2 regions of the Empedobacter stercoris genome follow, and region 2 is predicted to be linked to the other one. Evidence: riboswitches for the same ligand, from Rfam matches in the RefSeq annotation. Region 2 holds a riboswitch; the other holds the start of a gene.
What was found. Region 2 has a riboswitch for cobalamin ahead of cobT (nicotinate-nucleotide--dimethylbenzimidazole phosphoribosyltransferase). Riboswitches for the same ligand answer to the same signal wherever they lie in the genome.
Positions count from the first base shown of each region.

Region 1: linked by a shared signal. The riboswitch ahead of NZD85_RS10675 (TonB-dependent receptor) and the one ahead of cobT (nicotinate-nucleotide--dimethylbenzimidazole phosphoribosyltransferase) in region 2 are both predicted to bind cobalamin.

Region 1 is NZ_CP104209.1:2,253,829-2,259,491, forward strand. It holds gene NZD85_RS10665 (DUF5686 and carboxypeptidase regulatory-like domain-containing protein) at 1-724, opposite strand, end outside; gene NZD85_RS10670 (pyruvate dehydrogenase complex E1 component subunit beta) at 803-1,780, opposite strand; cobalamin riboswitch at 1,986-2,164, shown strand; gene NZD85_RS10675 (TonB-dependent receptor) at 2,200-4,008, shown strand; gene NZD85_RS10680 (DUF5074 domain-containing protein) at 4,013-5,089, shown strand; gene NZD85_RS10685 (EamA family transporter) at 5,122-5,663, opposite strand, start outside.
Region 2 is NZ_CP104209.1:2,667,427-2,673,089, forward strand. It holds gene NZD85_RS12650 (thioesterase domain-containing protein) at 1-526, shown strand, start outside; gene cobC (alpha-ribazole phosphatase) at 528-1,088, opposite strand; gene NZD85_RS12660 (adenosylcobinamide-GDP ribazoletransferase) at 1,073-1,849, opposite strand; gene cobT (nicotinate-nucleotide--dimethylbenzimidazole phosphoribosyltransferase) at 1,843-2,862, opposite strand; cobalamin riboswitch at 2,961-3,080, opposite strand; gene NZD85_RS12670 (response regulator) at 3,184-5,663, shown strand, end outside.

The sequences.
Region 1 (5,663 bases), 410 kb from region 2:
CTGTTGATGCTACAATTTCATTGTTCTCGAATCCAGATGTTTTATTGGCAATTAATTCGCGACGCTCTTTTGTAGAAGGTTGATTGATACCAGCTATTTTATAAATTGATTCATTCAGAAAAGCGGGTAAATATGTTTTTCCATTAATAGAAGATGTATCAATTTTTTCAAATACAAATTCCATTCCTTTGAAAATCTTACGCTTCATAAAACTTGAGTCGATATTGCTGATATCAAATTGCAACTTCTCATATTCATCATATTGATAATGTGGCGTTAGCTTTAAACCGTTTTTCTTTTTACGTTTCCAAACCTCTCTTAAAATAGCGTAGGCAGGGTTTTCTTTCTTTTTAAGACGCTTTTTCTTTGCCGAAACAACAGCTTCTTGTAAATCAACTGATTGATTATTATCAATTTCTTGTCCTTCTTCTTCCGCTAAAAATAATTGCGCAATGAAATTATAATCGATTTTATTTTCGATGATATAATCCGAAATTTCATAACCACTTTTCGAAATGACTATTTTTTCTGCATTAGAAGTAGATTCGATATAAAATGTACCATCAGAATTTGATGTTGCACTAACCTTTAGTTCAGGTAATCGAATATCTGCATAAGGAATTGGCTTCAAGGTTTCAGCATCTATTACTTTTCCTTGAATTTTTACTTGTGCCTGTAGAGAGGCTAGAACAACTATAAAAAAAGCTGTTATATAACTTTTCATTTATGAGATTTGGTTAAAAAAAATAAAGCCTAGCAAAATGTATGCTAGACTTTACAAATATAGTTGATAATCTTAATATTATTTATACATAACTGATTTTACAGCTTCAATAACATCTTTTGCATTTGGAATCCAAGATTCGTACAAGTTAGGAGCGTAAGGTGCTGAGGTATCTTTAGTTGTAATACGTTTGATCGGCGCATCTAAATAATCGAATGCTTTTTGTTGAACCATATAGGTAATTTCTGAAGCAACTGAAGCGAAAGGCCATGCTTCTTCTAAAACAACCAAACGATTTGTTTTCTTCACCGATTTGAAAATCGTATCATAATCTAATGGACGAACTGTACGCAAGTCAATAACTTCTACACTAATTCCTTCTTTTGCTAATTCATCAGCAGCAATATAAGCTTGCTTAATAATTTTACCGAAAGAAACCAATGTTACGTCTGTTCCTTCTCGTTTGATTTCTGCTTTACCAATTTCGATTGTGTACTCTTCATCTGGCATTTCCATTTTATCTCCATACATCTGTTCAGATTCCATAAAAATAACTGGATCGTTGTCACGAATTGCAGATTTTAATAACCCTTTTGCATCATAAGGATTAGAAGGGACAACCACTTTAAGACCTGGTACATTGGCATACCAATTTTCAAAAGCTTGTGAATGCGTTGCACCTAATTGTCCTGCAGAAGCAGTAGGTCCTCTAAATACAATTGGACAGTTAAATTGCCCTCCTGACATTTGATAAATTTTAGCGGCGTTATTGATAATTTGGTCAATACATACTAATGAAAAGTTGAACGTCATGTATTCTACGATTGGACGGCATCCTGTCATTGTAGAACCAATTGCAATTCCAGAAAAACCAGCTTCTGCGATTGGTGCATCTATTACACGTTCTGGACCAAATTCGTCTAACATTCCTTTCGAAGCTTTGTAGGCGCCGTTATACTCTGCTACTTCTTCTCCAATTAAAAATACAGATTCATCGCGACGCATTTCTTCACTCATTGCCTCTGCGATTACTTCTCTAAATGTTTTTATAGCCATTTTATGCGATTTCGTTCTTTTATTATATTTTTTCCTAAAGCAAATGTAATAAAAAACTTGTGAATTATTTAAAACGAATTTATTCAATAAAAAATCCCAATAAATCGAGTGACAATTTGGGACAGAAAATAATTGAAAAAGTATTCAATTATTGATTTGATTTTAATGATTTAACAATCACGTATTCATATTTCAAGCACTTTTCTTTACATTTGCACAAAATGGTGCTCAACGAGTGAGTTAAAAGGGAATTTGGTTCAATTCCAAAACTGTCCCCGCAAATGTAAATTCTCCCTATCTTTTTACTACAAATCCACTGAGAAATCGGGAAGGATATAAAAAATGAGAACAAGTCAGGAAACCTGCCATTGATAACGAATGAATAGAAAATGTTTTCGGAGGAAAAACAGCTTTTTAATATGAAAAAATTTTTTCTTTGTTTTAATTTGATTGCAGGAATTGCTTTCGCACAGACAGATACCATTAGTTTGAAGCCTTTGATTATGAATGATGTTTTTCTCAAAAATCATTATAAATCGCAAAGTGTAATCAAACTCAATGATAGTATTTTAGAGCAAAATCCGAATCAACTTACCCAAGTTTTGCAAGCGCAAACACCGCTGTATTTTAAAGAAAATGGTAGAGGAATGGTTTCTTCTCCCTCTTTTCGTGGAACTTTGGCTTCGCACACCGCTGTTGTTTGGAATGGAATTAATGTTAATTCGCAAACAACTGGACAAACTGATTTTAATTTATTTACGAGCAATTCTTTTGACGGAATGATTGTAAAACCTGGTGGCGGAAGTATCGCATATGGAACAGGGGCAATAGGTGGAACAATTCACTTGCTGAATAAGACTGAATACAATAAAGGTCTTAATCAAAAAATAAGTTTGGGTTATGGAAGTTTTGATACATGGTCTGGAAAATATAAACTCAACTATAGTACAGAAAAATTAAGTTCTTCTTTAGCTTATGTAAGAAGTCAATCGGATAACGATTATTCGATTCCAAATTTTATGAAGAAGAACTTGAACGGAAAATATTATTTCAATACGATAAATGCCAATTTTGGGTATAAAATCGATTCGAAAAATGAATTAAAACTATATTCGATGTTTAATTTTGGTAGCCGAGAATTTCCATTGGTTGATATAGGTTCTACGCCTTCGGGTTACGACAATAACGATTATCGTGTGATGACGGAATGGAATTTTAATCCAACTGAAACGTGGCAATCGCAATTAAAGTTGGCTTATGTAAGAGAAGAAAGTAGTTTTTTCAACAACATTCACCATACATATTCTGACGATTTAGAGGTTGATAATTATGTATTGAAATATTATTTGAATCATCAATTGACATCTAATTTTGAAGTAGCGATTTCATCCGAAGCAAATTATAATCAAGGAAGTGGAAATAATTTGAGCAAAAGTGATCAAAATTCACTCAATTTTGCGTTGATTGCAAAACATAAATTATCGGATCATTTTGCGTATGAAGCGAGTGTTCGCCAAGATTTTTCTAACCAATATCAAAATCCTTTTATTTATTCTTTAGGCTTCAATTATCGTCCTATCAATTCCTATCAATTAAGAGGAAATATTTCGAAAAATTTCAGAAATCCAACCTACAATGATTTGTTTTGGAAAACGGGAGGAAATCCAGATTTGAAATCAGAATCGGCTTATCAATTCGAAATTGGGAATGATTTTATCAGTAAAAATTTAAACATTCAAACCAATATTTTTTACAATAAATTGAGTGATATGATTCAATGGATTCCGAGTCAATCGAACTCTTCGTATTGGATTCCTCGAAATGTTAACCGAGCCGAAACATATGGTTTTGAATTGATAGGAGATTACAAATGGAATGCTTTTACATTTAATACAACTTACGGATTCACAAGAACAAAAGACAAATCGAAAAACAAAGAACTAATGTATTCGCCTCGTCACAAATGGACGTCAAGTGCACAATATACGTACAAACAGTTATCTGCTTTTGTTCAAAACAGTTACACAAGTAAAGTCTTTTCTGATTCGGAAGAAGAAAAAATAATTGATAATTTTTGGGTAACTAATTTAGGGTTAAGTTATACGATTTCACCACTTTATAGCGTTTTTATTAGAGTGAATAATGTGTTTAATCAACATTACCAAACACAAGAAAACCGTTGGCAACCAGGCATAAATTATACTTTACAAATACAAATAAAATTTTAAAACTATGATAAAATTTAAATCTATTGCGTTTATCGCTTTAGCTGGAGTTTTTTTACAATCGTGTTCAAATGATGATGATGGACCAAGCAACGACCCTGAAAATGGGAACTATTCGAAGGGAGTTTTTGTTTTGAACGAAGGAAATATGAACTCGTCTAATTCGGATATTACTTATTTTGATCCAACTAAAGATGTAAGTACAACAAATCCAATTCAAGATATTTTCAAAACTGCAAATGCAGGGGCTCAATTAGGATCAGTTGGACAAAGTATTTTTTTTAAAGGAAATAAAGCATATATCGTTGTTAATGCATCGAATAAAGTAGAAATTGTTGATCATACAACGTTTAAAAAGGTAAGTACGATTCCTTCTTCTTCAACAATGAACAATCCTCGTTACGTGGTTGCTGATAATGATTTCTTGTATATTTCTAATTGGGGAGATCCAGCTGTTTCTACTGATGATTTTATTGCAAAATATAAGATGAGTGATTTATCTTTTGTTGAAAAATATTCGGTGGATGAAGGTCCAGAAAAGATGATTCTTGAAAATGGAAAATTGTACGTTGCACAAAAAGGAGGTTGGGGAATTGGTAAAACAGTTTCAATTATTGACCTTAAAACATCAGATAGAAAAACAGTTAATGTTGGAGAAGTTCCGACTGATTTAACGATTCAGAACGGAAATTTATATGTGCTTTCGCAAGGTGTTTCTTGGGGGACACCATCAAAAGGGAAATTAGTTCGATACAATCTTGCAAGTGAAGACAAATTAGAAATGAATTTCCCTGAAGGAGAACATCCAGATTTCTTGGTCGCGAAAAATAATAAATTGTATTATATTTTGAATAATTCTGTTTATTCAATGGCTTTAAATGCAACAAATTTACCAACGAAAGCAGACTATATTACAGGTGCAGATAATGTGTATGGATTTAATGTAGAAGGCGATACGTTCTATATTTTAGATGCAAAAGATTTCAAATCAAGTGGTCGTTTGTTAATTCAGAATGCGCAAGGAGGTCTTAAGCATCCAGCGATTACAACAGGTGTTGGACCAAATTCTGTTTACATCAAATAGTTACTTCTTTATAGTAATAAAAAATCCGAAAGCTAAGCTTCGGATTTTTTTATGTTTTTTAATTTAAAAATTGTTTTCGAATTGAAAACGATAATTGCTAAAAGAATTAGACTATAACCAATCATTTGCATTGGAGATACAACTTCATTATAATAAAAAATTGCCAAAGCGAAATTCATAATTGGATTCAAGTAAATTAAAATGCCGACCGTAGAGGAATCGATTCCTTTCAAAGCAAAATTATTCAAGAACATAGGAATAATTGTGAATAACACAACAATCATCAGAATGCATTGGTAAAAAATTGTTTCGGTCGGAATAGGTCCTGAAAAAATGAAAACCAACGGCAACATCAAAATTGCAACGATTAATAATTGGGTCATTAAAAGATTGAAACTATCGAAAACATTCAAACTTCGTTGAATAATAATATATAATGCAAAAGTACAAGCTACAATTAAGCTATAAACTAAGTCTAATAAATGACCTATAGAAAGGATTAAGCACGCTAAAAGACTAATTCCAACAGCAATCCATTTTATTTTGGTCAAATGTTCTTTCAGAATGATAAAAG
Region 2 (5,663 bases):
AGCAATGTTGATAGGAAATGAACTGATGAAAGAACAAAATAGTATCCAGCCTAAAGGTGTTTTTGTAGTCGATTCTCCAATTGATTTAGAAGAATTATATAAAAGTGCAAAAAAGGATATTGAAGAGAATGTAAGTAAAGCTGCGGTAGAAGAAGGCAAATTTTTAATCGAGCTTTTTAATAAAGAATTAGGTGCTCCAGAAGATTCGATTCAGAACTACGAGTATTATTCACCCTATTTAATGTCTAAAAATTCTAATAAGAATATTCAATTTTTAAAAAATATTAAGATAAGATTATATTGTGAGCCAGATATAGAGTGGCAAAGTTCGAATAGAAATAGAACTTATGAAGATTTGAATGCTTTTAAATTAAAAAAAATGGCTTCGCATTTGAAAGCAATTGGAGCGAAGAGTGTAGAGTTTATTGAAACGGAGAATAGAGGCTTTAGAGCAAATGGTCAGAAACATCCGCATTCTTGGAATATAGTAGAGAAGGAAAGTTTAGTTGATTGGATGTTGAATTAGTCTACATTTTTCTCATTATAAAATCTTCCTCATTTGTTTCACCTAAATTAAACTGAAAAATTTCACCGTAATTTACAGGGATTTTGAATGCATTTTTAATTGGTATTTGCAACAAATAACACCATATTAATCGAATTACTCCGCCATGAGCAACAATTAATATTTTTTGAAGTTTGGTATTTCTTAAGTCGTTCATAAAATCAGAGATGCGTAAAAACATTTCGTACATCGATTCGCCATTTGGAGTTGGTATCGTTACAAAATCATCGTACCATGGATTGATTTCTTCCGAAGGAATTTCGTTCCAAGGTTTCATTTCCCAGTCTCCAAAATTGAATTCTTTCAATCGATTATCTAAAATAATTTCTGTAGAAAAAGTGTAGGCTAATTGTTGACAACGATTCAATGGACTCGAAAAAATAGTATCAAAATCGTGATCGATTTTAGCATGTATTTCTTTTACTTCGTCTAAAAACGTGTCTGTCAAATCGACATCGGTTTGTCCGTAACAAACCGATGAAGGGATTTTGACTTTTGTATGTCGTATTACAAAAATTTGCATATAATCAGTATTCCTAAATAAAATAAAACTTCGGTAACTTGTTGTACAGTTCCCAAACAATCGCCTGTATAACCGCCTATATATTTCTTAAAATACCAACCCAAATAGACTTTACCTATATAACAAAGTGGTAAAATCAACAAGAATTTCCATTCGCCAAAAACTATAAAAGGAAGTAAACAAAATAGAAAACTTATGAGCAAGTTTTTAATCGGTAAAGCTTTACTCGCCATTGGTTTTGATTTGCTTTTGTCAATATCGGTGACATATTCGTGGGTGTAAATCATCATTCCAGAAAAAAAACGACTTACCGAATGTGCAGCAATTAAAGTGAAAATAATCAACCAAAAATTATCTTCTGCAATGTGTTTCAGAGAGGTGAATTTTAATAACAATAACAAGATTGCACCGATAACTCCATAAGCTCCAATTCGGCTATCTTTCATAATTGTCATAATTTTTTCTTTACCATAACCTCCTCCAAAACTATCGCAGACATCAGTAAAACCATCTTCGTGAAAAGCACCAGTCAACAAAATACTTGTAATCATGGTGATAATAATTGCAATATCAACAGGTAAAATAAATTGACAAACACTATAAATAATTGCATTAAAACAACCAACCAATAAGCCAACCGCAGCATAATATTTTTGCGATTGATTCATAATTTCGTTGCTGTAAGGAATCTTGAATGGAATTGGAATTCGAGTAAAAAACATCAATGCCGTTAGGAAATAAGTAATTTCTTTTTTTAGCATTCCACTTCAGTTTCTTTATTACTGACACCAGCAGATTCAAAACTTGCCATATCATTAAAGAAATTTACTGCACTTTTAATAATTGGATAAGCCAAAGCACAACCTGTTCCTTCTCCTACGCGTAAATTGATTTTCAAGATAGGTTCTTCGTTGAAATAATTTAATAGATAACGATGTCCAATTTCATCACTTTGATGACAAAAAATAGCGTTTTTCAAAATTTCAGGTTTCAATTTCGATGCGACTAAAATTGCAGCTGAAGCAATATAACCATCTATCATCAACAGCATATTATGTTCATAAGCAGCGAGCATTGCACCTGTCATTTGCGCGACTTCAAAACCTCCGAAAGTTGCTAAAATTTGTTTCGGATCATTTATTTCACCTTGATTTTCCTTTGCTTGAGTCAGAATATTAATCTTATTTTGTAATTGTTCATCATTCAAGCCTGTACCTCGGCCAACACATTGTTCAAGTGGAAGTTGAGTTAAATAGTGAATAATCATTGATGCAGATGAAGTGTTTCCAATTCCCATTTCCCCAAAACCAATAATATTCGTTCCGTTTTGAGCGATTTCATCAACAATTTTCTTCGAATGATCAAAGCATTGTTGCAATTCTTCTGCATTCATTGCAGGTTCGTACAAAAAGTTTTTGGTTGATTTTGCAATTTTGCAATTTTTCAGAACCGAATAATCTTCAAAATTATAATTGACTCCTGCATCAACAATTGTTAAATCGATTTCATTTTGATTACAAAAAACATTAATAGCAGCCCCATTATTTAGGAAATTAATAACCATTTGCGGTGTAACCTCCGCAGGATAAGCACTTACGCCAGATTGTGAAATACCATGATCGCTTGCGAAAACAATTAGATGTGGATTAACTAATTCTAAATGATTTTTTTGTTGAACTAAACCAATCTTCAAAGCGATTTTTTCTAATAAACCTAAAGCTCCAAGAGGTTTTGTTTTAAGGTCAATAAGGTGTTGAATTTCTTCTTTTAGCATGTTTTTATAAACTAAGTTTTAATAAAAATGCTTTCGAAATCAAGTGCAATCAATTCAACAAAAACCGAGATTATTGTAGTTTTGATTGAGCTTCAATCGCGAAAGCATCATCTAAAAAGTGGTCTGGCTTATAGTGTTCACTACTTACAGTTGCGCGACAGCTCGAGATTTGCACTCGATTCCCTTTTGTGCAACTAATGTAAGAAAATAATTATGATTTGAAAAAATTAAACTTTTTTAAAATTAATTGATTACAAAAATTTATAATTATGTAATATATTTAACCACCTCTACTTACCTTTTAAATAAGATCAATTTTTAATGGAAAATTTTCACATCCCAACGAACGAAAAGCAAAGATTGCAAGCCGTTTACGATTATAATTTGCAAGGACATGATAAAGACGAAGAGTTGGAGGTTTTTGCAAATGCTGCGAGTTTGATTTGTAATGCGCCAATTGCGTTAATTTCTATTTTTGATGAAAATTATCAAGTGATTAAAGCAAATTGTGGAATAGATGTAGATATTGTTCCACGTCAACAAACTATTTGTCAATTTTCTTTAATGGAAGAAGAAATTTTGGTGATTGATGATGTGACGAAATTTGAACCTGCAAAAAATATTGCTGGAGTAAAAGCTGCAAATATTAAGTTTTATGCTGGTGTTCCGTTGATTGATGACAATGGAAATGTTTTGGGGACATTATGTGTAAACGATCATTATCCAAGAACGTTAGACGAAAAACAACGCAATTTATTGATTCAATTAGGGAAAAATATTACAAAATTATTGGTCAGTAAAAAACGAAAAAAAGACGCTGCTTACTTTCAAAATATCTATAAAATTTCGAATAATTTAATTGGAGTTGCTGATATTAATGGTGTATTGAAATCAATTAACCCAGCTTTTAAAAAAGTTTTAGAAGTTAAAAATGACCAATTAATTCGTTCAAAAAATTTCTTAGACTTTGTTTCGGAAAAGGATAAGAAAAAAGTTCAAATGTTTTTGGCTGATTTGAAAACTAATTCAGGTTCTATTGACTTCAAATGTTTGATGTGTTCAATAGAAACGAAAGAAGAAAAAATGGTTGAATGGTATACTAAATTAAACACTTCGTATGATAACGAGATTTTCTTATTTGGACGAGATATTACACTTGAAAACTCTAAAAAGGAGGAACTAGAAAACAGTGAACGTAAGTTTAGAAATTTTTTCAATTCTTCGCTTGGTTTAATGACGATTCACGATTTGGATGGTAATATTTTATCCATTAACAAAAAAGGTTTAGAATCGATAGGTTATACTGAAGAAGAATCGAAAGATTTGGATCTTAAAAAATTAATCCCAAAATCTAATCAAAAAGAATATCAAATCTATATAGAGACGATTTTAAGTAAAAAGCAAGATTCTGGTTTGATGAGCTTGATTAAGAAAGATGGTTCGTTAACATATTGGTTATACAATAATATTTTGGACAAAGATAATGATGGAAATCCGATTGTGATGAGTACTGCGGTTGATATGACGCAACGAATAATCTTGGAAAGAGACTTGAATCGTGTTCGTCAGTTACTAGATCATACGTACGAAGTTGCCAATGTTGGAGGTTGGAAATACGATTTAGTTAAGCAAAAATTAATTTGGACTGATATAACGAAAAAAATCCATGAAGTTGAACTAGATTATGAACCAAATGTAGAAACTTCACTCAATTTTTATGAAGCAAAAAGTAGTTATCCAAAAATAAAGAAAGCTTTTAGAGATGCGGTAGAAAAAGGAATCGGATATGATATGGAGTTACAAATAGTTACCCAAAAAGGAAAAACAATTTGGGTAAGATGTAAAGGAATTCCAGAGTTCGTAAATGGAAAATGTGTTAGCGTTTTTGGAACTTTTCAGGATATTGATGAGAGAAAACGTTATACGTTAGAGTTGGCTCGACAAAAAGCTATTTTCGAAACATTTATTAATCATGTACCTGCATCTGTTGCAATGTTTGATAAGGATATGAATTATCTAACTTTGAGTAATCAATGGTGTGATGAATTTGTAGTAAAAAAGAAAAATGTGATCGGAAAATCTCATTATGAAATGTACAATGTTCCAGAAGAAAGAAAAGCGATTTATGACGCTTGTTTGCAAGGTGAAAGTTATTCGGATGAAGATATGATTTATCGCACACCAAAATATGATACGGATCAACACTATTTATGGGCGATTCATCCGTGGTATATCAACAAAAAACAGATTGGTGGTCTGATTATGTTTTCGCAAAATATAACAGAATCTGTCAAGAAAAATAAAGAACTTAAAAAAGCTAAAAAGAATGCTGATCTCGCTAGTAAGGCAAAGTCTGAATTTTTAGCAAATATGAGCCACGAGATTCGAACGCCGTTAAATGGTGTGATTGGTTTCTCTGATTTATTGTTGAAAACGCCACTTAATCCGACTCAAAAACAATATTTGAATTTTATTAATGATTCTGCAAATTCATTATTGTCAATAATAAATGATATTTTAGATTTCTCTAAAATTGAATCCGGTCGAATGGATGTTTTGATAGAAAAAAATAATTTGTTCGAGTTAGGAAATCAAGTAATCAATGTGATTCTTTATCAAGCCGAAAACAAAAAAATTGAATTATTGTTGAATATAGATAATAATTTACCTCAATTTATTTGGATTGATGAAGTTCGTCTAAAACAAGTTTTGATTAATCTACTTGGGAATGCCGTGAAATTCACCGAAAAAGGTGAAATAGAACTTAAAATTAGTCAAGTCGAACCAATTAAAGAAGGGAA